Regions from separate parts of the Vibrio orientalis CIP 102891 genome, predicted to be linked through region 1. Evidence: predicted binding sites of a transcription regulator. Region 1 holds the regulator's gene; each other region holds the start of a gene.
The links. Region 1 encodes PurR, which represses purine synthesis genes. Its sites were predicted from a motif close to TNANGNAAACGTTTNCNTNA; they were not measured.
Positions count from the first base shown of each region.

Region 1 (7,724 bases):
TTCTTGTCACGGCCAGCCACTTGCTGAAGCTTAACCGCAAACAGTAGGCGTTGGTTACGTGAGTTAACCACATCAAGCGCGGCGTAACATGCGCCTGCTTGCAGCTTACCGTAAAGACCTTTGTCACGAGATGACTGGCTACTACCTGCTTCGGTTGTGTTACGGAAATGCAGTAGCGTTTGGTCAGGGATTAATGCAGTGATAAATGCCGCCATCGTGGTCGACTTACCCGCACCGTTACCACCAGAAAGCGTGGTTACTAGTCCATCAATATCAAATGTACGTGCAAAGAAGCCGTTCCAGTTGACCATGGTCAGCGATTGATATTTACCTCGTTCAATCATGCTTCACCTTCTTCTATCATTTCTTCGGCTTGTTCTTCTTCGCTTGTTGACTGCTCTAGTAAGCTGCCTTGGCTTGGTTCTTTGGTGTGCACTACCGCTTCACCGTCACGGATCAGGCGTAGCTGCGCTTCACGCATGTCATCACCAACTCGTACATCAGCACCAAAGCGGAATACCGATTCACTGATACTGAATTTACCCGTTTCACCAATATTGATGATCATACCTAGGCGGCGTAGACGACGTAGCGAAGTACGCACTTTTTCAAATAGTTTTTCTTTATCTAAGTCAGAGCCTGTCGCACGGTTTGTTACTAGCTTCATCAGCTTGCTTTCATCGGCCAGCGCGAGTAACTCTTCATACAGCTCTTGGTTAGTGAAGATACCTTCATGAGCCAAACGCTCTGGGCTTAGGTAAAGGAAACAGAGAACCTTACCCACCAGCATATCAAGCTCAGACAACACACTACGGCCAATCAAAGAGGTCGAACGTGGGCGTAGGTAAAAGAAGCCTTCTGGCGCTTTCACTAGCTCTGTGTTGTAGCGTTGATAAAACGATGATAGCTCGATTTCGAAATCCGACAGCAATGCATGGTTATCGAGATCTTCACTTGAGATATGACGCCCTGCACGCAGCATACTGTCTAGCGCTGGGAACAGAGGGTTTGAAATTGCTTTTGCCAGCTTATCTGACATGTAATCATTAATATCGGTCGATGACATTTGCTTGTACCTTTGCACCAAAATCGTTAATCGCTTGCCAATCTGGCTGGATCGCTTGATAGTCGGACTCTGAATAGCCGAGACGCACAGCTTGGTCGATAACAATTCGTGCTAAATCAAAATGATGAGTCTGTGGATGCTGCGCAAGATAATCACGTAGCACTAAGCCTAAGTCGATTGGCGAGCCTTGTTCTTTATGAACTTTTAGCATGCCCCCAATACGCTCAGACAACTCATCGTTGACCTGTTGAAACTCTTCGTATTCCACTTCTAATGGCACTTGGCCAGTCACTTCGTCATCACGAAGTACCAAAGCTTCATCACGAAGGTCTGAGAGACGCTCAGCATCTGCATAAGTCAGATACCAAGGCATATCGAAATAATCTTTCACTGATTGGCGTAAACGCGAGCTGAATGCTCGGTTCTTATCCATATCAATGGCAGTTCGGATAAACTTGTGTACGTGGCGGTCGTAACCAATCCAAAGGTCAATCGCTTGTTGACCCCAACTGGTGATGCGATCGAGCTTCATCTGTAAACCAAACAAGGTTTCTGCAATGAACTCAAGCTCATCATCTCCATACACAAGTTCTTGAATATCAAGAATCTGGGTCTGAAGTTCATCGCCAGCCGCTTGTAAGGTATCTTGTAGCTCTTTAAGTGTGTTTGACGTTTCAGATAGCAGCGATTCACAGTTGTTGATCGCGTCACGCCAATCTTTATTCAGCAGCTCAGCGATCTGAATCTTCACAGATTGCTGCTGCTCATCCATCACACGCTGGTTCAGATCGATTTGATCGAAGATCTCACCCACGGAGTATTTAAGGACGCCATAGACGTTTTTACGCCAGTGACCCGGCGTACCACCTTGACGAGCCGATTCAATCGCTTTTGCCATTTCATCAGCCACCATAGAGAGCTGAATGGATAGTTTTAGCTTAGAGAACTCGCGGTGACGCACATAGTAATCAGTAATACCAATCGCAAGCGGCGATAGGCGGTAGATACTTGCACCGTCCGTCACTTCGCTGGTAAAGCGGCTAATTAGTCGCTGCTTAACCATCTCGTTAATCGCGTTATTGGCACGAAATGCGGACGCATCCCCCGTTTCTTCGAATAATCGAGTCACGATAGTGAACGCATCGTGGAGTTCGCCCTCTCCTAATTCTTCATCAAACCTTTCGTTACTCAGAACAGCAATCGCAATTAAAAATGCCAGTCGTTCTGTCGTGAGGTTCAATGAGAAGTCATTCTGCTTAACCCAGCCAACCAATTCATCAATGGGTTGCTCAGCAGCATTTAGAGTCATCTCGCTCATTGTTAGTCCTGCTTATCTTTCTTTTGTGCCCATACATGTATGTATCGGCCTAACGAGAGGTATGGCTCTTGTCTACAAAGTTGTTTCTCTAGCGCTAGCACATCTTCATATTCGTAGTCGCCCATGTACTCCATATTGCCTATGTAGTCACTGAAACAACGAATACCAGATTTACCACAAATCGTGAAACCAGCATCTTCTATCCATTGATAGACCTCTTCTGGTTTTAAGCCCTTTTGCGGCTGCAGCTTAAATCGTTTTCGATGTGGCATTCCATCAAGTACATGAGGAATATTGCCACACACTACGTTCTTATATACCAATCCATGATGGTTATAGAACATAATTGATGCCACCCCACCCGGTTTCACCTGTTCAAGTACATTTTCCAGTGCGGGCTTAGGGTCAGCTAACCACTCCATCACTGCATGAAAAAGCACCACATCAACTTGCTTATCGAGATGTTTCTCAATAGATTGCACAGGTGAGTGAATGAAGCGATACTGCTCAAGCAGGCCGTTATTTGCAATATCCTGCTCTGCTAATTGCAGCATTTCAGAAGATAGATCACATAACGCTACATGATGTCCGAGCTTAGCAAGCTTTTGAGACATTTGTGCCAATCCGCCACCTGCATCAAGCACATTAAGTTGTTTATTTGCCCCATCAACAGTATGAAGTACCTGTTGAAGATCTTCCCAAACAATGACTTGGCGTATCTCGCCTTTGTCTGAGCCGTAAATATTTTTTGCAAATTTGTGGGCAATATCGTCGAAATTGCGGTCTTCAGTCACAGCAGCTTGAGTTATCATGTCTAATCGTGCTGCTATTCTGTCACAAGAAAGGCAGGAATAAAGAGGCTTTCTCTTAAAATATAATCAATTGATGTTTTTTCGGACTATTTAAGTATGTTTGAGCTGAAAAAAGTTGTGTCTTCTTTGCTAATGCCCCTACCAGCGATGTTAATCATTGGTATGTTGGGTCTTATGTTAATCATGTTCACACGTAAGCAGAAGACAGGATGCTTTGTTGTTTTGTTCTCTTTTATTGGCATTTTCTTAATTGCCTTCCAACCGGTTTCTTCTCGACTATTGATGCCTTTAGAGCGTCAGTACTCCGCATTTTTCCCGGTCGATGAATCAATAGACTACGTTATGGTGTTGGGAAGTGGGCACGTTGTCGATGACAAGATTCCACCAACGTCAGAATTAAGTCGAACTGGTTTAATGCGTTTAGCGGAAGGTATCCGCGTTATGCGCATCTACCCTGGTTCTAAATTGATCTTGTCAGGTTATGCTGGAGGGTCAGAAGTGAGTAATGCCCGCATGATGGCAAAAGTCGCTTTATCACTAGGCGTTTCAAAATCTGACATTATCTTACTGGAAACAGCAAAAGATACTTGGGAAGAAGCGAGACAGGCCGCCGCTTTCGTTACCACAAAGAAACTGGTCGTCGTCACTTCCGCAAGTCATATGAAACGTGCGTTGAACGAGTTCCATTCAGCAGGCATGGATCCTTACCCTGCTCCAACCAACTACCTAGCACAAAATAACATTACTCAAGCATGGGAAAAGTACACACCAAAAGGCAAGTACCTTGAGCAAACTGAGCGCTACTGGCATGAAACGTTGGGCCGTATATGGCAATCATTGCGCGACTGGGCGTCAGACTATGAAGAACAAAGTCTCAATGCAGCCGACAGTGCGCTTTAACAGATAAAAAAAATACCGAGGCATGCCTCGGTATTTTTATATTTGGATCTCGTTAGTCACCGGCGAACATATAGCCTTCACCGTGCACCGTAACAAAGATTTGCGGATTCTTAGGGTCGAACTCCATCTTTGCACGCATACGACGAATGAGCACATCAATCGTACGATCGTTTGGCGCATCAACACGATGACTAATCATGTTTAGAATACGCTCACGGCTTAATACTTGGTTCGGGTACGAGGAAAGTGCAACAAGCAACTCATACTCAGCTTTGGTTAGCTTAACTGGCTCACCGTTACGGCTCAAAGCGCGACGTTGAACGTCAAACGTCCAATCACCGAAGCGAACCATATTTTCATTCGCTTTGTCGCTATCGACATTGCCAGCAAGGTTACGTGCAGCCGCAATTCGCCACAGTAAGTTTTTAACTCGAACCAATAGCTCGCGCAGTTCAAAAGGTTTGGTGACATAATCATCAGCGCCCATTTCTAGACCGACAATCTTATCAATGCTATCCGTGCGTCCTGTTACCAGGATAATTCCAATGTCTGATTGACTGCGAAGTTCGCGAGTCAGCATTAATCCATCTTCACCAGGTAGGTTAATGTCTAACATCACTAAATCAATCGCATTACTTTGTAGCATGTTGCGCATCTGCTCGCCGCTTTCTGCTTCGCTGACGTTGTAACCTTCATTTTGAAAGTAGCCAACTAGCTTACTACGAGTAACTGCGTCATCTTCTACAACTAGTACGTGATAACTCATCTACACCACTTATTTTACATTGGGATTTGCTCTATCTAATATTCTATTCATAAATAGTAACATTTCTAGTATTTATCACTTTAAAAGCTAGAAAGATCATTTTTTATTGATTCAAGACAAAACTTCTCTAGCCATTAATATCTGCCAATAATCACATTTATCTTGTCACATAAGTAATTACCGCTGTTCATTTTTATTGGTTACAATGTCGGTAATTATTTGGGGAGTAACACCTAATGCAAGAAATCAAAGCATTCAATGAAAAACGTGCCGAAATCTACTGGTGGTTGTCTAGCCTTTTTGCTAAAGAGTTAACAGAAGAGAACGTTGCACAATATCATTCACCTGAAATTCGCTCTTTTCTAACAGGACTGGGGGAAAATGAGCAACTCAAGCCGTCAATTGACCGTATTACTGATGCACTAAACCGTCTTATGGATCGTGAAGATGCGCAACTTGAGCTAGCGGCTGATTTTTGTGATCTTTTCTTAAAGTCAGATAAAGACTCGGCACTACCATACGCATCGATGTATATCGGCAAGTCAGGCCTGCTCAACGATACTCCAGCTAAAGAGATGGAGGAAGTGATGGCTAAGCATGGCGTTGCGGTGGATAAAAACCTCAACGAACCAGCAGATCACATTGCGATTGAGCTCGATTTCTTGGGTAACTTGATCATTCGTTCAAATGAAGCAGAGGACGAAACTAAGATTGAAGAAGCTTTTGCAACCCAAGAGCAGTTCATTCGTCAGCACCTGCTTAGCTGGATGCCGCAATTTTCTGACAAATGCCAGAAATTTGATGAGTTCGGTTTCTACTCTGCCATCAGCGCATTTGCTGTTGCCTTCTTAGCTTTAGACTGTAGCTATCTGCTAGGCGAATAAAGACAACATTGTGACCTCCGGCAGGTTGCTTTAGCGTTTTTTGTTTGCTCTTAAGAGTTTTGCGGTCTAAAATTGTGACCGCAAACGATAAAAACAAACGAATCAAATACAAACCGCTAAATAGAGCGGTTTTTGTGTTTCTGATACTTTCTGTCTCGGTATTCTAAACTGAATATAATTCCGCGGCAGTCATCGACAGGACAGAACCTTATGGCCACTATTAAAGACGTTGCTCGCCTTGCTGGTGTATCAACGACAACTGTGTCACATGTAATTAATAAAACGCGCTTTGTTGCTGAAGCTACTCAAGAAAAAGTAATGGAAGCAGTGACAGAACTAAACTACGCACCTAGTGCTGTTGCACGTAGCCTGAAGTGTAATACCACGCGTACGATCGGTATGCTGGTGACTCAGTCAACAAACCTTTTCTTCTCAGAAGTTATCGATGGTGTTGAAAGCTATTGTTACCGTCAAGGCTACACGCTGATCTTGTGTAACACAGGTGGTATCTACGAAAAGCAACGCGACTATATTCGTATGCTGGCTGAAAAGCGTGTAGACGGCATTCTTGTCATGTGTTCTGACTTAACGGAAGAACTGAGCGAGATGCTAGATCGCCACAAAGATATTCCAAAAGTGGTTATGGATTGGGGTCCTGAGAGCTCTCAAGCAGATAAGATCATCGACAACTCAGAAGAAGGTGGCTATTTAGCGACTAAATACCTGATTGAGCATGGTCACACCGATATTGCCTGCCTAAGTGGACACTTTGAAAAAGCAGCGTGTCAGGAGCGTATCCGTGGCTTTAAGCGCGCGATGAACGAAGCAAGCCTTCCAGTTAACGAAGATTGGATTCTAGAAGGTAACTTCGAGTGTGATACTGCGGTACTCGCAGCAGACCAAATCGCAGCAATGGATAACAAGCCAAGCGCAATCTTCTGTTTCAACGATACCATGGCACTTGGCTTAATGAGCCGTCTTCAGCAGAAAGGTATTCGCATCCCTGAAGATATGTCCGTTATCGGTTACGACAACATTGAACTTGCAGAGTATTTCTCGCCGCCGCTGACTACCGTTCACCAACCAAAACGTCGCGTGGGCAAAAACGCCTTTGAGATTCTACTAGAGCGCATAAAAGACAAAGAGCACGAGAAGCGTATCTTTGAAATGCATCCAGAAATTGTTGAACGAAATACCGTACAGAACATTAAGAAATAACTTATTTGACAAACACTTAGTCAATAGAACTATATTGACTAAGTGTATCAACTGAGCCTATTTATTGAAGCAAGATCACATTTATCCTATAGAGACGTGATTCTCAGCCCAAAATCCATTTATGCTTATTATTGTTCGATTATGCCACGAACAGGGCAAACCATTTCGAAAGGATGGGACGCAAAGCCTCCGGCCTTCAACAAGTTAATTGTTTGGTAGCGGGGTTGCCGATGGTAAATATGCATACTCGTCAGATTGTAATTACTAGCAATCGTATGACACCTGATTGACAATATGCCTGCAAAATTTGCTACTCTCTCGGACCTGAATTGGTGGCGTATACATATACACCGAGAATACACAGCATGGATAAACCAATACTAAAAGACTCAATGCGACTATTTGAGCCGTTAGGCCTAATCAAGTCTCGCTCAATGTTTGGTGGCTTCGGTATTTTTGCCGACGACACTATGTTTGCATTAGTCGTCAATGATAAGTTGCACGTTCGGGCAGATGACGTACTTGCAAAGCAGTTTAAATCTCTTAGCTTAGAACCTTACGTTTATAAAAAACGTGGCTTCCCTGTCGTAACCAAGTACTTCGCCCTCAGCGATGATTGGTTTGAGAATCAGGAAAATACGCTTGAGATTGGCCAAGCTGCTCTAAGGGCAGCTAACAGCGAAAAGACAAAGCAAGCAAAAGCGAAACCTAATCGCCTAAAAGATCTGCCTAACTTAAGGCTAGCAACCGAACGAATGCT
Region 1 is NZ_ACZV01000005.1:450,752-458,475, reverse strand. Features, by position in the region: gene mukB (chromosome partition protein MukB) at 1-344, opposite strand, end outside; gene mukE (chromosome partition protein MukE) at 341-1,066, opposite strand; gene mukF (chromosome partition protein MukF) at 1,047-2,384, opposite strand; gene cmoM (tRNA uridine 5-oxyacetic acid(34) methyltransferase CmoM) at 2,387-3,178, opposite strand; gene elyC (envelope biogenesis factor ElyC) at 3,293-4,096, shown strand; gene torR (two-component system response regulator TorR) at 4,149-4,862, opposite strand; gene torD (molecular chaperone TorD) at 5,099-5,746, shown strand; gene purR (HTH-type transcriptional repressor PurR) at 5,957-6,964, shown strand; cyclic di-GMP riboswitch class I at 7,109-7,196, shown strand; gene VIA_RS12600 (TfoX/Sxy family DNA transformation protein) at 7,330-7,724, shown strand, end outside.

Region 2 (7,724 bases), 1.1 Mb from region 1:
CTCCCCCACTCCAACATGGAGCATTGAGCAGTTAATAGTAAGCTCTACCCGATGAGGAAAACGCTGACATAAGCTATTCATCACGGCGACCGCACGTTCCACATTACTATTAAGTAACGATTGATAGGCGGTAATCTGTGAGACGATAGGGTCATCAGGATAGCCTAATAGCTCATACTCATGAGCCAAAGCCAACGCTTTATCATCATTGCCTAATTCAAGGTGAAGAGTGATCTGCTTTATCAGGGGCCATGGGTGTTTAACTTGCTGATGCAGGCGTTCTAAGACTTCAAACGCAGCACCGTAATTGTCTTGCTCAACATAGTAATCAACTACGACTTTGTGACAGCCAAACCATGTCGCCCCTTTACGCTTTAATTGCGCATCACAAATCTTCATCACGCTCTCAAAGTAACCGAGAACAAGGTGTTTATGTACGGCGGTCAGAATATCTCGTTTCAACAAACTGACTGACACTGTCTGTTTAAGCTGAAGATAGTTGAATGGATGACCAAGAATGTTGTCAGGTTCAAGCTCTTGCACTTCTTTGAGCTGAGCTTCATCACTGCTATTGGCGATCATGACAAAAGAGCAATCACGAGAAAATGATCGGCTTTGCTGGTAAAGGAAAAAGTACTTAGCACCTACGATACGTTTCTTGCTCATATAGGAGCAAATGATGACATCAAACGCATACTGGTTGATTAACTGTCGATAGGTGACAACGTTTTGTGCCTTATACACTTTGTCCTCTGCACCGCCCATTTTTTTCAACATATTTTTTATCGAAGAGCAAAGCATGCTGTTTTCTTCAACGATCAATATTCGCTTGTTTCTTAAATCTAAATTGCCAGCCATCTATTTGTATCTATCGCGTTCTCTGAGAATAAGACAAGGTGAAAGCGTGTCGCCGGCAACCTTATCCGTTCGATGTTCTAAATACACAAGAGAGAAGAAGTTTACAAATCAATCGTTATAAAAAGATAACTATTCTTTTATATTCAATCAGTTAATTACAAGCATGAGAAGACATTTGAATTGATACAACGAATACTAAAAGTTCAAAAATGGGAAAAGTGCATTTATTTGGTGATTTAATGTACGGCCACGCTTAGCCCTAATGGTAGATAAAGAGGCCAAAACGCAAAAACCCCGGCAACTCTATGAGTTACCGGGGCTTTCTAAAGAAATGGCACGCCCTATAGGATTCGAACCTATGACCACATCCTTAGAAGGGACGTGCTCTATCCAGCTGAGCTAAGGGCGCGCTACAGGGACAGGATTATACGAGGATGAGCCGTTAAAACAAGGGCTTTGTTTAACATTATGATCTGATTGACTAAAAAAAGGTCACGGAACTCCATTTTGATTAAAAACACCCCAAAGCAAACGTTTGCTTATAGATGTTCGTCAAATAATTTGCGACAATGCGCTGCAAATAAGTCGCTATAAATTCTTAAGGTATGTCATGACAGCTCAAAATATCGACGGTACTCTTATTTCCCAAACCGTTCGTTCAGAAGTAGCAGCACGCGTTAAAGCTCGCAAGGAAGCGGGACTTCGCGCTCCGGGACTTGCGGTTGTTTTAGTTGGTGAAGACCCTGCATCTCAGGTGTACGTAGGAAGTAAGCGACGCGCTTGTGAGGAAGTGGGCTTTATTTCAAAGTCATTTGATCTTCCAGCAGACACAACAGAAGAGACGCTGCTTGCTCTTATTGATGAACTCAATAACGATGATGAAATTGACGGTATTCTAGTTCAGTTGCCGCTTCCTGCGGGCATCGATACAACACACGTATTAGAGCGTATCCATCCTGAAAAAGACGTTGATGGCTTCCACCCATACAACGTTGGACGCCTAGCACAACGTATTCCAAAGTTACGTTCATGTACGCCAAAGGGGATTATCACTCTGCTTGACCGTTACAATATTGACCTTCGCGGTAAACACGCAGTGGTGGTTGGCGCTTCAAACATTGTTGGCCGCCCTATGACGCTAGAGTTACTACTGGCAGGCTGCACAACAACCACTTGTCACCGTTTCACCAAAGATTTAGAAGGCCATGTACGCCAAGCAGACCTTGTGGTTGTCGCGGTCGGTAAGCCAAACTTTATTCCGGGTAACTGGATTAAGAAAGGTGCCGTTGTGGTCGATGTGGGTATTAACCGCTTAGAATCAGGCAAGCTTGTCGGTGATGTTGATTACGCAGTCGCGAAAGAAAGCGCAAGCTTCATTACCCCAGTACCTGGTGGTGTAGGCCCAATGACAGTTGCCAGCTTGATTGAAAACACCATGCTAGCGTGTGAGCAGTTCCATACTAACAAGTAGAGCTCACAACGCCTCAAGAAATAAAAAAGGGTTGATGTTAAACATCAACCCTTTTTAGCTTTCAGTAAATGCGCTGTCATCCTCAAGAATGAGGCACAAGCGAGTTGGGAACCCCTTACAGTAAGCCGATAACTCAAAGAGATTCCTTACCCACTCCTTCGTCTTTCTAAGGAATGGCACCCTGATTATTTACGCTTGCAATTACAGACTTAGAATCACACCTGCAATTGATGCACTCATTAAGTTAGCCATTACGCCAGCTGTAATCGCGCGGAAGCCAAACTTAGAAATGAATGGGCGCTTTTCAGGAACCACACTACCTAAACCACCAATCAACATTGCCATCGTTGAAATGTTAGCGAAGCCACACAGAGCAAACGTCACGATAGCTTGCGAATGAACACTTAGCTGTGCTTTTACGTCCATCAATTGAATAAATGCCACGAACTCGTTAACAACGATCTTATTACCGATTAAAGAACCCGCTGTAATCGCTTCAGACCAAGGAATACCTAGCAGCCATGCAACAGGAGCAAATAGATAGCCAAGGATAAGCTCAAAGCTTAGCTCCATGCCGATTAGACTACCTAGCCAACCGAGCATACCGTTTAGCATCGCAATCACACTAATAAACGCGAGAAGTGTTGCACCGACCGCGACCGCAATACGTAAACCCGACATTGCACCATCAGCCATCGCTTCAACCACGTTGGTTGCTCGTGGCATTTCAACATTATCAAGCTCTGTTTCACGATCAATTGTTTCGGTTTCTGGCACCATAATTTTCGCCATCAACAGACCCGCTGGCGCTGACATAAACGCTGCAGCGATGAGGAAGTTCAAATCGACACCAAGAGATGCATAGCCAACTAATGTGCCACCAGCAACAGAAGCAAGGCCGCCCACCATCACAGCGAAAAACTGCGAATCAGTCATCTGTTTTAGGTATGGCTTCACCACTAATGGCGCTTCAATCATGCCAACAAAAATATTCGCTGTTGCAGACAGCGATTCTGCGCGACCAATACCTAGTAGCTTTTGCAAGCCACCACCGATCACATTGATTACCTTTGGCATTAGGCCAATATGGTACAAACCTGAAATCAGCGCAGAGAAGAAAATGATGATACCTAGAACATTAATCGCGAAGGTAAAACCACCTGTTGCGAGGCCACCAAACAGAAAAGCAATGCCTTCTTGGCCGTAGTTGATCAAGTTAGATACGGCGCCAGTCACGGTATTCAGTACTTCTTTACCTGCAGGTACGTACAGAACCAGTAGTGCGAAAGAAATCTGCAAAGCAAACGCTAAAGATACCGTTTTTAGGTTGATGCTTTTACGGTTAGTCGACAGCAGCCATGCGACAAAGAGGATGGCCACAATACCAAGAATTGAGTTCATAAAATGAATCCGACAAAAGGGGGAACAAGAGTGGCGACGGAGTGTATAGAATCAAAAATGAGATGCAAATCACATTTGTTAATTTCATGCGATCTTCGATTGAACAAAAATCAACCACACAACCAAGTGGCTGATTTTATTGCATATAAACGTTTGCTTATTGGTTTTATTTCCAACTGGAAAAGATGTTTCTGAATTTAGAAATAATCGTTTCGCTCGCCACCACGATTATGGACGCTGGATATAAGGACTTAATCGCTTATCCCAGTAGCAGGGTGTACCAATGGTTTGCTTGATAAATTCAATCACAGCAGCGGTCTTTTTTGGCAAATAACGACGACTTGGGTACACCGCATAAAATGGCATAACCTGAGAGGCACACCAATCAGGAAAAAGCTGAATCAACTGACCATTTTTAAACTCATCCCTAATCAGATAAGTCGCTAGATAGGCAATCCCCCACCCTGATACTGCGGCGTCTCGCACCGCTTCAGCTAGATCAACCGAATAGTTTCCAGACACTTTGATGTTCAGCTGTTCGTCATGATTTGAAAACGCCCATCGGGTGTAGTCTCTTTCCCAACTGCGGTAGATAAGGCAATTATGACCAGCAAGATCGTTAGGATGTGTTGGGGTGGTATTCTTAACCAAATAATCAGGAGAAGCCGCAACCACAAAATGAGAATCCGCGATTCTTTGCGCTACATACCCTTCCGGAAGGTGCTCGTTGTTGGTAATCCACAGATCGAGCCCCTCCTCCAACATATCAACCTTGTAATCAAATAAGTGAAGCTCTACTTGCAGCTTTGGATAACGCTCCCTTAACTCATTGATAGCCGGGATAATATGCAAAGTACCGAACGACTGCGACAGACCTAATTTAACCAAGCCTGCCACTTCATCTCTTTGGCACTCGACTTCACGCTGAGCTTCATCAATAATCTCAACTATCTTTGCGCAGTGCTCGTAATAATCTTGCCCAGCTTCAGTCGGGGTAAAGCTGCGTGTCGTTCGTTGAACCAATTGAATGCCGAGCGAAGACTCTAGCGAAGCAAGCTGCTTACTGACATGAGAAACCGACACTCCTAAACTTTTAGCCGCAAGAGTGAAGTTCTTATGTTTTAGCAAGGCAGCAAAAACCACCATTTGTGATGCGCGTTCTGACAGCAAAATAGTTTCCCAAAAAAGAAAGGAGCTCAATGAGCTCCTTCACAATACGTTATTTCGTTCTTATAACGTGATTCTATCAGCTAAATGACTAACCGCTAAAGCGAAGTAGTAAGAGCGATTCCACTTCATAAGAACATTGTAGTTGTTGTAAACCAGATAAACTCGCCCGTTAGCATTGTCTGGCGCCGTTAACCATGCATCAACATCGACTTGGGGCAATGAGCTGCCATCGTAACGCGTGATACCCAGTTGGTTCCATTGGGCTAAGGTTTTCTCTTTGCCTTCGACGCGTCCCTCTAGGTTCATGTCGAAACCATGTGGCAGTTTTACCTGACGGCCCCAAGTGAACTTGTCATTCCAGCCATACTGACTCAAATAGTTAGCGGCTGAAGCAAACACGTCCGCTTCGGAGTTCCAGATATCCTTCTTACCGTCTCCATTGCCATCAGCGGCGAAAGAGAGGAATGAACTCGGCATAAATTGACATTGACCCATCGCACCAGCCCAAGAGCCTTTAAAGTCTTCGTAAGGAATATGGCCTTCATCTAAAATCTGTAATGCGGCCATAGTCTCTTTACGGAAGAACGCTTCTCGGCGACCGTCATAAGCCATCGTAGAAAGTGCATCAATTACTGGGTAGTTGCCAGTAAATCGACCAAAGTTACTTTCAATTCCCCACAGGGCAACAATGAATCTTGGCTGTACCCCGTATTCTTCACCAATCTTGCTCAGCTCAGCGTAGTGCTCTTTATAGAGCGACTTCGCTTGCTTCACTTTCCAATCAGGCACTGCGCGCGGAATGTATTCATCCAACGTTAAACGCTTCTCTGGCTGGTTATTATCGGCCTTAACTGCGCGAGGTTTGTGCTCAACGTTGGCAAAAGCTTGTTTGACGACTTGCTCGGAGATGCCTTTTTCACGGGCTTCTTTTTTTAGCCCTTCGATATACTGCTCAAAACTAACTTCGTTAGCATAAGCCGTGGATGCAATGGCCAGACCTAGTGCAACTGACAATAATTTCTTCACTTTTGCCCTCCTTGAGCAAAGTAAGCAACAATCCGAGTGTAAGTCGTTATTCGTCTTCGGATTGCTGACGAGCTTGTTTTTGCTCTTTATATTCTTCTAGTAAATTCTTTGGTGGCGGCGGTAATTGTAGGAAAAAGCCGTCCTCTTCAAGCGATTGTTTGACTTTTTCTACATCAACTTGTGCCAGGCTGCGCCCTTCAAGTTTCACCACCATGACCATAGTAGGTTTGCCAAACATCTGCATTAATGTGTCAGGAACTTGTGAAAAATCATCCTTTTTAGGGATATATAAGTAAGCGCCTTCTTTTTTAGAACTTTTGTAGATTGCACAAAGCATGGGGAACCTTTGTCCGTTTAATTCATGGAACGTTAGCGTTTTGCCATTTTTGAGAGCAAAACAGTCAATTGATTGCAAGATAGCTTGCTGTGCTTATTCTAGGAATATAACATGATACCCCTAGTCTCAGGCAACGCCCTTAAGAGGTTGTAAGTAAAGATGTCACATACCCCAGACCTAAAAGGCAGTAGCTTTACTTTGTCAGTTTTACACCTTTCTGACAACGATGTAGAGAAATCGATTCATTTCCTACAAGAAAAGGTTACTCAGGCACCAGCGTTTTTCGCCCAAGCCCCAGTTGTTATCAATATATCTAAAGTGGATGGCGACATCGACTTTTCGAGGCTAAAAGAAGGCATTTCTCTTGCTGGGATGATTCCGGTAGGCGTGACTGGTTGCAAAGACAAACGCGCTGAAAATTTAGCGTCAGAAGCCAAATTTGCCGTGATGTCTGCGAGTAAGTCACCCACTCAAGCTCCAGCAAAGATGCAACCGACTAAAATCGTTCGCTCACCCGTTCGTTCAGGTCAACAGATTTACGCAAAAGACGCTGACTTAGTGGTGCTGAACCATGTTAGCGAAGGCGCTGAAGTCATCGCCGATGGCTCAATCCATATACACGGCACACTCCGTGGTCGCGCGATTGCAGGTGCCAATGGCAACAAAGACGCCGTTATTATCTGTAATAAACTCAATGCTGAATTAATGTCTATCGCTGGTCATTATTGGCTAACAGAACAATTTGCCGAAGAGTATTGGCAACAAAAAGTCATGTTTAGTTTGGACAATGACTCGCTCCAGTTCGAGTTGTTAACAATTTAAGAATTATAAGGAACACATAATGGCACGCATTATTGTTGTAACGTCAGGCAAAGGCGGTGTTGGTAAAACAACATCAAGCGCAGCTATCGCGTCTGGCCTTGCGATGAAGGGTAAAAAGACGGCAGTGATCGACTTTGATATTGGCTTACGTAACCTTGATTTAATCATGGGTTGTGAGCGCCGTGTGGTTTACGATTTCGTCAATGTGATCAATGGCGAAGCAACGCTTAACCAAGCGATGATCAAAGACAAGCGTACAGAAAACTTATTCATCCTGCCAGCTTCTCAGACTCGTGATAAAGATGCGTTAACCAAAGAAGGCGTTCGTCGTGTGCTTGATGAGCTTGACGAAATGGGCTTCGACTTTGTTATCTGTGATTCACCGGCAGGCATCGAGCAAGGCGCACTAATGGCACTATACTTTGCAGATGAAGCCATCGTAACCACGAACCCTGAAGTTTCTTCTGTACGTGATTCTGACCGTATCCTTGGCATTCTTGACTCTAAGTCTCGCCGCGCAGAAGAAGGACTTGAGCCTGTAAGACAGCACCTGCTACTAACGCGTTACAACCCAACACGCGTTACTCAAGGCGATATGCTGAGCGTTGAAGACGTTGAAGAGATTCTGCATATTTCTCT
Region 2 is NZ_ACZV01000005.1:1,590,006-1,597,729, forward strand. Features, by position in the region: gene VIA_RS17845 (response regulator) at 1-777, opposite strand, end outside; tRNA gene VIA_RS17850 (tRNA-Arg) at 1,191-1,267, opposite strand; gene folD (bifunctional methylenetetrahydrofolate dehydrogenase/methenyltetrahydrofolate cyclohydrolase FolD) at 1,469-2,329, shown strand; gene VIA_RS17860 (NupC/NupG family nucleoside CNT transporter) at 2,531-3,730, opposite strand; gene VIA_RS17865 (LysR family transcriptional regulator) at 3,959-4,900, opposite strand; gene VIA_RS17870 (lytic murein transglycosylase) at 4,961-5,926, opposite strand; gene VIA_RS17875 (YcgL domain-containing protein) at 5,973-6,263, opposite strand; gene minC (septum site-determining protein MinC) at 6,423-7,085, shown strand; gene minD (septum site-determining protein MinD) at 7,105-7,724, shown strand, end outside.
Region 2: the regulator PurR is predicted to act here: its motif matches at 1,382-1,401, upstream of folD (bifunctional methylenetetrahydrofolate dehydrogenase/methenyltetrahydrofolate cyclohydrolase FolD).

Region 3 (7,724 bases), 120 kb from region 1:
GACTGGATGTATCGACAAGATGAAAAGCATGTCTTCAACTTAACTAAAATTAAAAAATTCGGCGTTGAAGTAGGGCAGATCACGCTGTTTTTCCAGAAACAGTAGCGAGTGAATCTAATTGGGGGCGCAACCATACAGCTTCTAGTCATTCCTTAGAGCAACGAAGTTGCGAGTAAGGAATCTCTTTAAGTTTTCGACAAGCGTTGAGAGATCCCCAACTCTCTCGTTCCTCGCTCTCGGGGATGACGGGCATTATACCAATCTATCGGTACAAAAAAGGGTTGATGCTTTCACATCAACCCTTTCAATTTTTTGTATTAAGCGCTTCTTACAGCTTATCAGTCAGCTCAATTGCTTGACCGATGTAGTTCGCTGGAGTCATCTCTTTAAGGCGCGCTTTCTCGTGCTCAGGAAGCGCCAGACCGTCGATGAAGCTACGCATTGCTTCACCGTCAACTCGCTTACCACGAGTTAGCTCTTTCAGCTTCTCGTATGGCTTCTCGATACCGTAACGACGCATCACTGTTTGTACTGGCTCAGCAAGTACTTCCCAGTTCTTGTCTAGCTCAGCTAGTAGTGCTTCGCGGTTAACTTCAAGTTTGCTGATACCTTTCAACGTAGACGTGTAAGCAATGATTGCGTAGCCAACACCAACACCTAGGTTACGTAGAACCGTAGAGTCAGTTAGGTCACGCTGCCAGCGAGAGATAGGTAGCTTTTGCGCTAGGTGGCCGAATACTGCGTTAGCTAGGCCTAGGTTACCTTCAGAGTTTTCAAAGTCGATTGGGTTAACTTTGTGCGGCATTGTTGATGAACCGATTTCACCTGCAACAGTCTTCTGTTTGAAGTGACCTAGTGCGATGTAACCCCAAACGTCACGATCGAAGTCGATTAGGATAGTATTGAAACGTGCAACTGCGTCGAATAGCTCAGCGATGTAATCGTGCGGCTCAATCTGAGTTGTGTACGGGTTCCAAGTTACGCCTAGAGACTCAGTAATAAACTCTTCAGAGAACTGGTGCCAATCTACTTCAGGATAAGCAGAAAGGTGAGCGTTGTAGTTACCTACTGCGCCGTTAACCTTACCTAAGATCTCAACGTTAGCAATTTGCTTGTATTGACGCTCCATGCGGTACGCAACGTTTGCCATCTCTTTACCCATTGTTGATGGGGAAGCTGGCTGACCGTGGGTACGAGAAAGCAGTGGAATGTCGCGGTATTCAACAGCAAGCGCTTTGATTGCGTCGATGATATTTTGAATTTCAGGAAGAATAACTTCGTCACGAGCTTCTTTAAGCATTAGTGCGTGAGAAGTGTTGTTGATGTCTTCTGAAGTACATGCAAAGTGGATGAACTCATTAACAGCGTGCAGTTCAGGAACAGCAGCGACTTTCTCTTTAAGGAAGTACTCAACCGCCTTAACGTCGTGGTTAGTTGTGCGTTCGATCTCTTTGATACGAGCTGCGTCTTCTTCAGAGAAGTTTGCTGCTAGCTCATCTAAGAAGGCGTTTGCTTCTGCGCTGAATGCAGGAACTTCTTTGATTGCATCTGTAGCTGCAAGCTTTTGTAACCAACGAATTTCAACGATAGAGCGGTACTTTAGTAGACCAAACTCACTAAAGATGCTGCGAAGTGCAATAGTTTTACTTCCGTAACGACCGTCTACTGGTGAAACAGCAGTCAATGCTGACAGTTCCATGATGTTCTCCTGAAAAAATTGAGTTTCGAAATTTTGAGAGCTTTATACCAGTATCTGAAGCATTTGTCACGAATATTGCGCAAACGTTTGCGTGAGTAATGTGCTGGTATAAGAAAAGTGTTGTACTGGCATAAATAACAAGCTCGCATCCATGTGCGAGCTTGTAGAGATTATGACATTCTAGCGAGTAGAATCTGAGCTTGTTCGACCATCTTCTTACGGCCGAAAATCAGGTGGCGGCGTTTACCACCAACTTGACGCCATAATACAGCGCTACGGATGCCTGAGAGCAGCAGAGCACGAACTTTATGTTGATTCGAAGTCTGTTGAAGCACAGCTGGCGTACCAGTAACTTGAATGCGTGGGCCGACAGGACTGATGACATCCAAATATACGCTTGCTAAGTTGCTAAGCATTTGCTCGTCAAGTAGCTCAAAGTGCTCAAGCTGACGATCTAACATTTGAATGCGGTCACCGAGCTGTGACATCGCGTCATTACGGGTCTGTAACTTACGCTCAAGTGCCATCAAGCTAATAATGTAACGAGTGATCTCGCTACCAGTCGGCGTACTATCAATACCTTTAACTAGGCATTCTAGTCCAAGCTTCAAATCGACTTCACGACCATAAACACCAACTGTGTTGCTTGGGTTGGTGTTTAGAATCGCTTTTAAAGAAGTTTCAAACGCGTCAGAGTCACAGTGACCGTTTTTAGCGACTTGTTGAACCAAAGCGACGGCTTGGCAAATTCCAGCAAATGCAATAGTGCGGTCGTAAAGTGTGTTAGCCACGTAATTCTACTCCTGATAGTTACGATTAAATTAGATACGCTCTTCGATGATGCCGCCACCAAGGCAGACTTCATCTTTATAGAAAACAGCAGATTGTCCTGGCGTAACAGCGACTTGCGGTTCGTCAAAGATCACTTTGATGTTCTCATCATCAATAGGGATGATAGTACATGGGATATCAGTTTGACGGTAGCGAGTTTTTACAGTGCATTGTAACGGTTCTTTAATCGCGTCACGATCTACCCAGTGTAGTTGAGAGGCGATAAGGCCTTGAGATTTCAGCATTGGGTGGTCTTTACCTTGAACCGCAATCAGAACATTGCGTTTAAGATCTTTGTCACCAACGAACCACGGATCTTCGTTACCACCGCCACCTTTTTGGCCACCAATGTGCAAACCTTTACGCTGGCCTAGTGTATGGTACATCAGGCCGTTGTGTTGACCGATTACTTTGCCTTCCGGTGTTTCAATATTGCCTGGTTGCGCAGGTAGGTAACGACCTAGGAAGTCAGTAAACTTACGCTCACCGATAAAACAGATACCGGTCGAGTCTTTTTTCTTTGCTGTGATCAGATCTTGTTCTTCAGCGATACGACGTACTTCTGGTTTTTCTAACTCACCAACTGGGAATAGGCTGCGCGCCACTTGATCACTACTTAGTGTATATAAGAAGTAGCTTTGATCTTTGTTGCCATCAAGGCCACGTAACATCTTAGGTTTTTCACCAGCAGCTAGCTCTTCAGCAGTAGGGAAGGTACGACGTACATAGTGGCCCATCGCAATATAGTCTGCGTCTAAAACTTCATCAGCAAACTCTAGGAAAGCTTTGAATTTAATCTCTTTGTTGCAAAGGATATCTGGGTTAGGTGTACGGCCCGCTTTGTACTCCGCAAGGAAGTATTCAAATACGTTATCCCAGTACTCTGCAGCAAAGTTAATTGTATGTAGGTGAATGCCTAGCTTGTCGCACACGGCTTGCGCGTCGGCAAGATCTTCAGCTGCTGTACAGTACTCTTCATTGTCATCTTCTTCCCAGTTCTTCATGAACAGGCCTTCTACTTGGTAGCCCTGTTGCTTGAGAAGGTAAGCAGAAACCGATGAATCAACACCGCCGGACATGCCAACGATGACTTTCTTTTGACTGTTATCAGTACAGTTGTCAGACATTACTAAACACCACTTAAATTAACTGGACGCAGATTTTATCAGAAAGCGTTGCAGTGGGACAGATCCGAGACGGAAATCACACTTGCTATTTTCACTATATCTGCGGTTTTACAAGTATAGAGTGCCTATATATGGCATAGTACGCGGAATTCAAGTCACTACGAGAAAATAATATGACTGATGAAAATCAGATGATGGGTGAAGAGCAGTTAGTTGAAGTGATCGAAAACCAACTTGCTGATGGTAATCCAATGAAAACCAAAGAAACACTAATGCGCCTGATGATGACAGGTACGCCACGTGAAGATGCAGTAGCGATGATGGCTTGCGCTGTGGCGATTGAAATCTTTGATGTGATGAAAAATGGCAATGAGTTTGACTTAAAACGTTATTCTGAGAATTTAGATTCGTTACCAGACCTTGGCTTTATGGAAGGCGAATAACCCTTAGTTCGTGAGTGGGTAATGGGACTCGCTCACGAATATTTTCCCCTCTTATTTATTACACCTTAAGTCGCCAGTAAAATTATTAGTCTTGCAAACGTTTGCTATACTTGCGCTTATTGCCGCACCCCCGTCCGCAAGGTAGAATCCGGCTTCTTTTCATCCCTTATTCAGAATCCTTTACGGCAGAAAAACAGTTATGAAATTTCCTGGTCAACGTAAATCTAAGCATTATTTTCCGGTTCATGCCCGCGATCCGCTTGTAAGCCAATCGCAAGAAAGCAAAAAAATGTCACGTACGCATATTATCGGTATCGATCAGACTTTGGTTGATATTGAAGCGAAGGTAAGCAGTGAACTGATCGAAAAATACAATCTGAGTAAGGGACACTCTTTAGTAATTGACGACCAAACAGCGGAAGCGCTTTACAACGAATTAAAAGAGAGTGCGTTGATCACCAACGAATATGCTGGTGGTACGATCGGTAATACACTTCATAACTACTCGGTGCTAGCAGATGATCGCTCGACACTACTGGGTGTAATGAGCCAAGACATTAAAATTGGTAGCTATGGCTATCGTTATCTATGTAATACGTCTAGCCGTATGGACCTTAACCATCTTCAAGGCGTAGAAGGGGCGATTGGTCGTTGTTTTGCGTTGATTACTGAAGATGGTGAACGTACTTTTGCTATCAGTGAAGGTCAAATGAACCAACTGAAGCCAGAAAGTATCCCAGAGAAGATTTTCAAGAATGCATCAGCGTTGGTATTAACCGCTTACTTGGTTCGTTGTAAAGAAGGCGACCCAATGCCAGAAGCGACGATGAAAGCGATTGAATACGCGAAGAAGCATGATGTACCTGTTGTTCTGACTTTAGGCACTAAGTTCGTGATTCAGGACGATCCTAAGTTCTGGCAGGATTTTTTACGTGACCACGTTTCTGTTGTTGCGATGAACGAAGATGAAGCGGAAGCGCTAACTGGTGAGTCAGAGCCACTTGCCGCGTCAGATAAGGCACTTGAGTGGGTTGATCTCGTTCTATGTACCGCAGGGCCTGTTGGCTTATTTATGGCGGGTTACACAGAAGAGTCAGCGAAGCGCGAAACCTCTCTACCATTACTGCCTGGTAGTATTGCCGAATTCAACCGATATGAATTTAGTCGTCCGGCTTCTAAAGAGTTGTGTGATAACCCAATTAAGGTCTATTCACATATTGCGCCTTATATGGGCGGACCAGAGAAGATTAAAAACACTAATGGTGCCGGAGATGCGGCGTTGTCAGCGCTACTACATGATATGGCAGCAAATAAATATCATAGAGAGAATGTGCCGAATTCAAGCAAGCATGCTCACACTTACCTAACTTATTCTTCTTTCTCTCAGGTATGTAAATACTCAAACCGAGCAAGTTATGAAGTATTGGTACAGCACTCACCGCGTTTATCTCGCGGATTGCCTGAGCGAGAAGATAGCTTAGAAGAAGCGTACTGGGAACGTTAATTCAATAACGTCACATTAATTAAAGCCTCACTTTTGTGGGGCTTTTCTGAGTTTATAGGTAATAAAAAAGCGCCATATAGGCGCTTTTATTATCAATACTGATTATTACGATTAGATTAGGAAATCTTCTAGAGATTTACCCGCATCTAACTGTTCTTGGATTGATGAAGGCGTACGACCTTGACCTGTCCAAGTTTTTTCATCGCCAGCTGCATCTACATATTTGTATTTTGCTGGGCGAGGAGCACGTTTAGATTTTGTCTTAGCTTTTGATTCGCCAGATAAAGCTGAAATCAATGCTTCAACATCGATACCATCTTTAGAAATCTGCTCTGCGATTGCAGCAAGCTTAGCTTCTTGCTCTGCTGCTGCAGCGCGGTCTGCTTCTTCAGATTCTTTACGCTCACTAACTACAGTAGTTAGTTTATCTAAAGCTTCTTCTAGTTGCTCTAAAGTTAGTTCACGTGAAAATGCACGTAGACTACGAATGTTTAATAGTGTCTTTGTTAGTTCCGACATTTATTCATCTCTTCATATATAAGTTGCCGATATAGGAATAATAAACGCTAGAATAAAATAATACAATCTAAGAAATAGAATTAAATAAACTATTTTCTAACTGTTTAAATATTTGGACACAGTAATTTAAATAGAATTTTTATTTAAGAGCCGAGCGGGGCGTTTTAGTTGCACTTTGTTACTTTAGTTTCATATAAATCGTGATCAATATTTATTAAATGCTCTTAACTTATATGGCTAACAATATGCTTTGTACGGTTATTGTTACTTCAATAAGTTGTGGTGAGTGGCATACTTTGTACAGACCTAGTAAAGCAGGTATTGATATCATTATATGGAATGATATTCGATGTGGAAGGCCGAGTAGCAATACATTCTTTTTAAGCACTAGGATGACTATTCATTGGTAGTGGAAGCTTAAGCATGAGTGACTAGCAATAACTTTAACAATAAAAATGGAATGATATGTTGAAATGGTAACCGAGATAAGTACAATGGGCGGAACCTAATGCGTAGTGTTGGTTAAATTGTTGTTAAAATGATTTTGCAATAGTTTAAAATTCCATCGCTCGCGGTAGAGGCGCGGAATAAATAAGTAATGTTTACTGGGGTGATGCCAATGAGTAAGCAGGAAAGGGTATTTCGCCGAAGTGAATGTTCATATCAAAGGCGTTCGCTGGGGTTACACTCGAAAGGGGTAACACTGCCATAGTCTATAATTTTGTAAAACTATGGAGCGCTACTGTAGGGCTGGGATAAGCAATCGCTTTCCCGTCGCTTCTTTTCGCTTATTTGTTAGGAAATGAGTTCCTTCAATGAGTCTGCAGTAGATCTCTAACCATTTATTACTGGTTTTTGAAGATCATGAATTTAATTGATTTTGCATCATCTCCTTTGTCTCTATTGCCGCCGATTGTGGCTTTGAGTCTTGCTATCCTTACACGCCGTGTACTTGTTTCACTGGGTGTTGGTATTGTTCTTGGCGCTATTTTATTGAATGACTACTCATTCGGTAGCGCTCTTGGCTACGTCGCTTCAACGGTATCGAGCGTATTTGTTGAAGATGGCGGCATCAACACTTGGAATATGAGTATTGTTGGCTTCCTATTACTACTTGGTATGATGACCGCGCTGCTGACACTATCAGGTGGTACACGTGCATTCGCTGAGTGGGCCCAAACACGAGTTAAGAGCAAGCGAGGTTCTAAACTTCTGGCTGCTTTTCTCGGCGTGTTCATCTTTGTCGATGATTATTTTAATAGCCTTGCAGTAGGTGCGATCTCACGCCCTGTTACTGACCGTTTTTATGTCTCACGTGCTAAGCTGGCTTACATCCTAGATTCTACTGCTGCACCTATGTGTGTGATCATGCCGGCTTCAAGCTGGGGGGCATACATCATGACGATTATTGGTGGCATCTTAGTTTCTCATGGCATCACTGAGTATTCAGCTCTAGGTGCTTACGTTCGTCTTATTCCAATGAACTTCTACGCTATCTTTGCATTGCTAATGGTTTTTGCTGTCGCATGGTTCGGTCTAGACATTGGTAAAATGCGCGAGCATGAAATCGCGGCATCGCGTGGTCATGGGTTTGCCAAAGA
Region 3 is NZ_ACZV01000005.1:575,602-583,325, forward strand. Features, by position in the region: gene VIA_RS13160 (DUF3833 domain-containing protein) at 1-105, shown strand, start outside; gene purB (adenylosuccinate lyase) at 329-1,699, opposite strand; gene hflD (high frequency lysogenization protein HflD) at 1,870-2,490, opposite strand; gene mnmA (tRNA 2-thiouridine(34) synthase MnmA) at 2,521-3,657, opposite strand; gene VIA_RS13180 (hypothetical protein) at 3,831-4,100, shown strand; gene VIA_RS13185 (inosine/guanosine kinase) at 4,300-5,604, shown strand; gene VIA_RS13190 (H-NS family histone-like protein) at 5,716-6,123, opposite strand; lysine riboswitch at 6,691-6,873, shown strand; gene VIA_RS13195 (Na+/H+ antiporter NhaC family protein) at 6,988-7,724, shown strand, end outside.
Region 3: the regulator PurR is predicted to act here: its motif matches at 4,190-4,209, upstream of VIA_RS13185 (inosine/guanosine kinase).

Region 4 (7,724 bases), 1.4 Mb from region 1:
TTCTTGGTAGCAAACTGCTAAAAGCGAATGTAAAACCAAGCCGATTCAATTTGTTTATTGATCGTATGTTTGGTCGTTTAGAGTCAGCATATCGAAAATTGCTGAAGGGCGCGTTGAAATGGAAGTGGGCGGCACCGTTAATCATCATGTCGTGTATTGGCGGCAGTTGGGGCTTGATGCAGCAAGTACCTGCTCAGCTAACACCGTCTGAAGACCGCGGCGTGATCTTTGCCTTTGTTCGTGGTGCGGATGCGACCAGCTACAACCGTATGTCAGCCAATATGGATATCGTCGAAGAGCGTCTGATGCCACTGCTTGGTCAAGGGTTCTTGAAGTCATTCAGCATTCAGTCACCTGCGTTTGGTGGTAATGCTGGTGACCAAACCGGCTTTGTTATCATGATCCTTGATGATTGGAATGACCGCGATGTCACGGCGCAGCAAGCCTTAGGCCAAGTGCGTAAGTCACTAGCAGGTATTCCTGATGTACGCGTATTCCCGTTTATGCCCGGTTTTAGAGGTGGCTCAAGTGAACCTGTACAGTTTGTATTAGGTGGTTCGGACTACGCGGAACTGAAAACGTGGGCAGAAAAACTAGAGCAGTTGGCCGAGGCATCACCATTTATGGAAGGTGCGGATATTGACTACTCTGAAAAGACCCCTGAACTGGTTGTTTCCGTTGATAAGCAGCGAGCGGCCGAGTTAGGAATCAGTGTTCAAGATATATCAGAAACGCTGGAGATCATGCTAGGTGGTAAGAGCGAAACGACCTTTGTTGAACGCGGAGAAGAATACGATGTTTACCTACGCGGAGATGAAAACAGCTTCAATAACGCATCTGACTTAAGTCAAATCTATATGCGTACCGCTTCTGGCGAGTTGGTGACATTAGATGCTGTCACCAAGATTGAGGAAGTTGCTTCGTCGATTCGTCTTTCACACTACAACAAGCAAAAATCAATCACAGTCACGGCAAACCTGTCGGATGGTTATACGCTTGGTGAAGCGTTGGATTATCTTGATCAGCAAGCAATTGAGCTACTGCCGAGTGATATCTCAGTGAGTTACTCTGGTGAGTCTAAAGACTATAAAGAGAACCAATCGAGCATTCTGATTGTGTTCGCTTTAGCATTGCTGGTGGCCTATTTGGTACTGGCGGCTCAGTTTGAAAGCTTCATTAACCCATTAGTCGTGATGTTTACCGTTCCTATGGGGGTATTTGGTGGCTTCCTTGGCCTGTTCTTGATGAATCAAGGACTCAATATCTACAGCCAAATTGGTATGATCATGCTGATCGGTATGGTAACCAAGAATGGTATTTTGATTGTCGAGTTTGCTAACCAACTGCGTGATCGCGGTATTGAGTTTGAAAAGGCGATTGTCGATGCTTCTGCTCGTCGTCTTCGCCCAATTATGATGACGGCGTTTACGACATTGGCAGGTGCGATTCCGTTGATTATGTCTACTGGTGCCGGTTATGAGAGCCGAGTTGCCGTTGGTACGGTGATTTTCTTCGGTATGGGCTTTGCGACATTAGTAACTTTGTTCGTCATCCCCGCGATGTATCGTTTGATTTCAGCAACTACCCAATCACCAGGCCATGTGGAAGCTGAGCTTAATCGCGAACTCAGTCATGATGTGAAGGCTCGTGTCTCACACGGAGACCTTAATTAAGCGGGCGGGAACAGGCGTTGCTCTAGGGAACTGTCATTCCATAGAGCGAGAAGGAGCGAGTAGGGAATTTCATCGAGTATTTGATTTGCTTTAAGAGATCCCCAACTCATTCGTCCCTCACTCTTGAGGATGACGAATTTATTTACTCAAACTAAAGAGGGTTGACGTTTTCACGTCAACCCTCTTTTTTTGTTATCCAGTTATTTACCCGTAGTTGACACTATAACGGGTTGGCTTGTGGTTCATTGCCAGTACTAGGTTTAGAGCGACAGCGCCAAGGATTGAAAGGCCAATCACTTCTGGTGAAACGAAGAAGAATGAAGCGACTAAAATACACATGTCGATCGCTAGCTGTGACTTACCGACTGAAATACCAAACTTGTCTTGAATAAATAGGCACAGCACATTGAAGCCACCCAAGCTAGAGCGATGGCGGAATAGAATTAGCATACCAAGCCCCATTAATAGGCCTCCGGCAACTGCACAATACACTTTATTGATCGTGTCTAAGCTAATCACTAAATAAAGGTGATCGGCAAAAATAGAGACCAAAGCGCCTGAAATTGCACTGTTAAACGCAAAACGAGAGCCAAATCGTTTCCATGCCAACAAATAGAAAGGGCAGTTAGCGACAAAGTAGAGTGTGCCAAACGAAATCGAAACAAACTGGCTGGCAAGCAATGCTAACCCGGTTGTACCGCCTGTCAATAATGACGCTGATTGTAGAAAGAAGACGCCTTGAGCAACTAAGAAGGTACCAGTCAAAATTGCGATCCAATCTTCTTTTCTTGAGTGTTTTTCCATCAATTTGAAATTTAACTAGTCAATAATGGCGAGCATACTATTTAAAAATGAAGGATTTCGGTAGCTTGAGAGCGAAATTTAAGGTAAACCTATGTAATTATCGTTTTACGGAGTGTAAAGGAAGAAATTGACACTTTGCTAAGTAAAAACTTGGTAAAAAGGTCATCATGATATTCTTCGTAAAGCATTATGAAAAAACTGCATGAGAAAAAATGAATTTTCTCTTTATGACCTAGATCAAATTATGTAGAATGCGCGTCATTAGCTTAATGCAAACGTTTGCGTCAGGTGGAAAACGTCGGTATTGAGGTCAAAAACCAGTTTTTTTGCAATTTTTAAGTCTTAATCTGAGTCAGGAGATACAGATGCTAAAGCGTGATATGAACATCGCAGATTACGATGCGGAACTGTTCGCAGCAATCCAAGAAGAAACTCTTCGCCAGGAAGAACACATTGAACTAATCGCTTCTGAAAACTACACAAGCCCACGTGTAATGGAAGCTCAAGGTTCTCAGCTAACGAACAAGTACGCTGAAGGTTACCCAGGCAAGCGCTATTACGGTGGTTGTGAGTACGTTGATAAAGCAGAAGCTCTGGCTATCGACCGTGCATGTCAGCTATTTGGTTGTGAGTACGCAAACGTACAGCCGCACTCTGGTTCTCAAGCAAACAGCGCTGTTTACATGGCTCTTCTTAACCCAGGCGATACGGTTCTAGGTATGAGTCTAGCGCACGGTGGTCACCTGACTCACGGTTCTCCAGTAAACTTCTCTGGTAAGCACTACAACGTTATTCCTTACGGTATCGACGAAGCAGGCCAAATCAATTACGACGAGATGGAGCAACTAGCGCTTGAGCATAAGCCTAAAATGATCATCGGTGGTTTCTCTGCTTACTCGCAAATCGTTGATTGGGCACGCATGCGTGAAATCGCAGATAAAGCAGGCGCTTGGTTATTCGTAGACATGGCTCACGTAGCAGGTCTAATCGCTGCAGGTGAATACCCAACACCAGTACCACATGCTCACGTTGTAACGACAACGACTCACAAAACGCTAGCAGGTCCACGTGGTGGTCTTATCCTGTCTAACGCGGGTGAGGAGATGTACAAAAAGCTGAACTCAGCGGTATTCCCTGGTGGTCAAGGTGGCCCTCTAATGCACGTTATTGCGGGTAAAGCAGTAGCGTTCAAAGAAGCAATGGAACCTGAATTCAAAGCTTACCAAGCGCGCGTAGTGAAGAACGCAAAAGCGATGGTTGCTCAGTTCCAAGAGCGCGGCTACAAAATCGTTTCTAACGGTACTGAAAACCACCTGTTCCTCGTTGACCTAATCGACAAAGACATCACAGGTAAAGATGCAGACGCAGCACTAGGTGCAGCGAACATCACTGTAAACAAAAACTCAGTACCAAATGACCCACGCAGCCCATTCGTAACGTCTGGTATCCGTGTAGGTTCTCCTGCAATCACTCGTCGCGGCTTCACTGAAGAAGATGCGAAAGAGCTAGCGAACTGGATGTGTGACGTGCTAGATAACATCGGCAACGAGGAAGTTATCGAAGCAACGAAAGCAAAGGTGCTCGACATTTGTAAGCGTCTACCAGTTTACGCTTAATTTTCGTCCTGAATGGTTCTATTTCTGCGTCAAAGGTGCTCATTTACTATCGTAAACTCCGCGTCTTTTCCTTGAACTAGTAACCATTCAGTTTGAAAACGAATTTAAGCCTCATCATTTGATGGGGCTTTTTTGATTTTGAAAAACGGCTATTTTATAGAGTGAAGCAGGGAGTGCCTTGTCATTCCATAGAGCGACGAAGGAGAGAGTAGGGAATCTCTAAACGCCTTCTACTCGCTGGAATAGATTCCCAACTCGGTCGTCCCTTCCTCTCGGGAATGACGGAGCGGGTATCGTGTCATTCCATAGAGCGACGGAGGAGAGAGTAGGGAATCTCTAAACGCCTTCTACTTGCTGGAATAGATTCCCAACTCGGTCGTACCTCCCTCTCGGGAATGACGGAGCGGGTATCGTGTCATTCCATAGAACGACGGAGGAGAGAGTAGGGAATCTCTAAACGCCTTCTACTCGCAAGAAGATATCCCCAACTCACTCGGGCATCTTTCTTGAGGGTGACAGACTTGTTTATTCAAACTAAAAAGGGTTGACGTTTTTAAGCGTCAACCCTTTATGCTTTCGTAACTCGCCTACTTAGGTAAGCTAATCAGCGTGCCTGACTTACATTTGAATGAGTAGTATTTGCTGCTTTCGCTAAACTTACCTAGACCTTCACCATCACAGTAGTCGAAGTTAATATCACGCATTGTTGCCAAAGTGTCTTCACTGTTTAGAGAAAACTTAGAACCGTCAGCACAAACAATACGTACGCGCTCATCGTCACTAACTGAATAAAGAGAAACGTCGGTATTACAAAGCTCAAAAGAGGCTTCACGAAAGTTGTCTTGCTTTGTATTTGAAGCGCAGCCAGCAGTAAGTGTCGCCAGCGCCACTGCGACTAGTCCTAATCTCTTCATAATAAATCCTTAGGTGATTTTATCTTGTACTCATAACTCGTTAGGTAAGCCTATATAAGAGTAGTTGTGCATTCAATAGAAATTAAAAAAGGCTGATATATTTAGCCAGCCTTTTAATCGTTTTCATAAACTTTTAGCTTACTTCTACGCCTTGCGCTTGAAGGTCAGCATGGTACGAAGAACGTACGAATGGGCCACACGCTGCGTGAGTAAAGCCTAGCTCAAGCGCGATTTCTTTAAGCTCATCAAACTCAGAAGGCGGAACATAACGCTCGACGGGTAAGTGGTGACGGCTTGGTGCAAGATATTGGCCGAGTGTCAGCATGGTAACACCATGTTCGCGAAGGTCTTTCAATACTTGAATGATCTCTTCTTTAGTTTCACCAAGGCCCATCATAACGCCAGATTTTGTTGGGATGTCTGGGTGCTGCTCTTTGAACTTCTGTAGCAGTTGTAGTGACCACTTGTAGTTCGCACCTGGACGAGCCTTGCGGTATAGGCGCGGTGCTGTCTCTAGGTTGTGGTTGAATACATCTGGTGGATTGTCTTTCATTAGATCCAGTGCGACATCCATGCGGCCACGGAAGTCAGGGACAAGGGTTTCAATTCTAATGTTCGGGTTAAGAGCACGGATCTCTCGGTTACAATCAGCGAAGTGTTGTGCACCACCATCACGCAGGTCGTCACGGTCAACAGACGTAATAACGACATACTTCAGTTTCATATCTTGGATGGTTTTCGCCAGTTTTTTCGGCTCATCCGCTTCAGGAGTAAGAGGGCGCCCATGGGCAACGTCACAGAATGGGCAGCGACGAGTACAGATTGCACCAAGGATCATAAATGTAGCGGTACCGTGGTTAAAGCATTCCGCTAGGTTTGGACATGAAGCCTCTTCACAAACAGAGTGGAGGTTATTTTTACGCATAGCCGACTTAATGTCTTGGATACGTTGGCTGTCCGCTGGGAGCTTGATCTTCATCCATTCAGGTTTACGAAGAACTTCTTTTTGCTCTGTTGGCATGTTCTTTACTGGAATCAGTGCCATTTTGTCAGCGTCGCGGTATTTAACGCCTTTTTCCATTTGGATTGGTTTACTCATGCTTCTCTTACTTCTCGTTACTGTTTGTCTTATTGGCTGGCTAATGTTGTGGATTCAACGTGGTCATAACCGAGTAGAGCCACCAGTTCTTCGACTAGCTTATGTTCGACCTCGATAATGTCACTTGGACCACCAAGTTGACTCACTTGAACCATTTCCATTCCGGCATAACCACAAGGATTGATCCGGTGGAACGGCGATAGATCCATATTTACATTTAATGCTAAACCATGGAACGAACATCCTTTACGGATTCGCAAACCTAAGGAACAGATTTTTTTGCCATCTACATACACACCCGGTGCATCTGGGCGCGCTGCAGAGTCGATATTGTATGTCTTTAGCGTGTTAATTACGAGATTCTCGATATGCGTGACGAGATCTCGTACACCAATTTTCTTACGACGAAGGTTTATCAGGAAATACGCGACTAGCTGACCAGGTCCATGGTAGGTCACTTGACCACCGCGGTCACTTTGTACCACGGGAATGTCGCCAGTGTTCAGTAAGTGCTCTGCTTTACCCGCTTGCCCTTGAGTGAACACAGGGTTGTGTTCAACGAGCCAAACTTCATCGGCGGTTTCATCCGTTCTGTTATCGGTGAAGTCATGCATTGCGCGCCAAATTGGCTCGTAATCTTGTCTGCCGAGATGTTTCACTACAAGCTGGTTTTGCATTCCGCTGTTCCATCGTCGATTAATAAAGTAGACGGATTATAAACTGCTTCTGGCAATCGAACTATATGCCAGTAACACATTTTTAACCCTAGAGTTTTTGCAGGATATTTATCTGTTTGATATCTAAAAAGAAAGCAGCTTTCGCTGCTTTCAAAATAATTTGAATCTATCAAATTTATTTAGGCTTAATAAGCCCTATAGAACCATACGTACGATGTCGATCTCACCGAGTTCTTTGTAAAGCGTTTCAACCTGCTCGATTGAAGTGGCAGTGATGTTCACTGACACCGAGTGGTAATTGCCCTTAGCACTTGGCTTAACCGTCGGGCTGTAATCACCTGGAGCATGGCGTTGGATTACTTCTAGAACCTTCTCTGGTAGTTCAGGCTTTGCATAGCCCATAACCTTGTAAGTAAAAGAACAAGGGAACTCAAGCAGGTCTTTCAGTTTAGCGTCTGAGTTAATGTTCAGCATGTTGGAACTCCAAGTTGAAAGTCGTTGTTTGCAGCGCGGAATAGTACTGCCTATCGATGAGGATCTCAAGGCACCGAGATTCGCGGCTCAATATTATAAATACAATTAAAAAAGCCGCACTAGGCGGCTTCTTATCAGCTACATGCAGAAATTACAGGAAGCTTTTAAACAGCATTACAATGTAATCCCATAGGCGGCTAAATAGGCTGCCTTGTTCTACGTCTTCTAGCGCAAGAAGTGGGTACTCTGCAATATCTTCACCTTCTAGTTGATAGTATAGCTTACCAACTACGTCACCCTTCATAATTGGGGCTTCTAGCTCCTTTTCAAGTACAAAGCTAGCGGTTAGGTTTTTCGCTTGGCCACGAGGTAACGTTACGTAGGTATCTTGGTCAAGACCTAGCGCAACAGTATCTTTGTTACCCATCCAGATTTTCTCTTCAACAAATGTTTCGCCAGCTTTATGC
Region 4 is NZ_ACZV01000005.1:1,808,967-1,816,690, reverse strand. Features, by position in the region: gene vexH (vibriobactin export RND transporter permease subunit VexH) at 1-1,673, shown strand, start outside; gene VIA_RS18970 (YitT family protein) at 1,878-2,477, opposite strand; gene glyA (serine hydroxymethyltransferase) at 2,843-4,093, shown strand; gene VIA_RS18960 (hypothetical protein) at 4,681-5,007, opposite strand; gene lipA (lipoyl synthase) at 5,141-6,106, opposite strand; gene lipB (lipoyl(octanoyl) transferase LipB) at 6,136-6,783, opposite strand; gene ybeD (DUF493 family protein YbeD) at 6,979-7,257, opposite strand; gene VIA_RS18940 (serine hydrolase) at 7,409-7,724, opposite strand, start outside.
Region 4: the regulator PurR is predicted to act here: its motif matches at 2,745-2,764, upstream of glyA (serine hydroxymethyltransferase).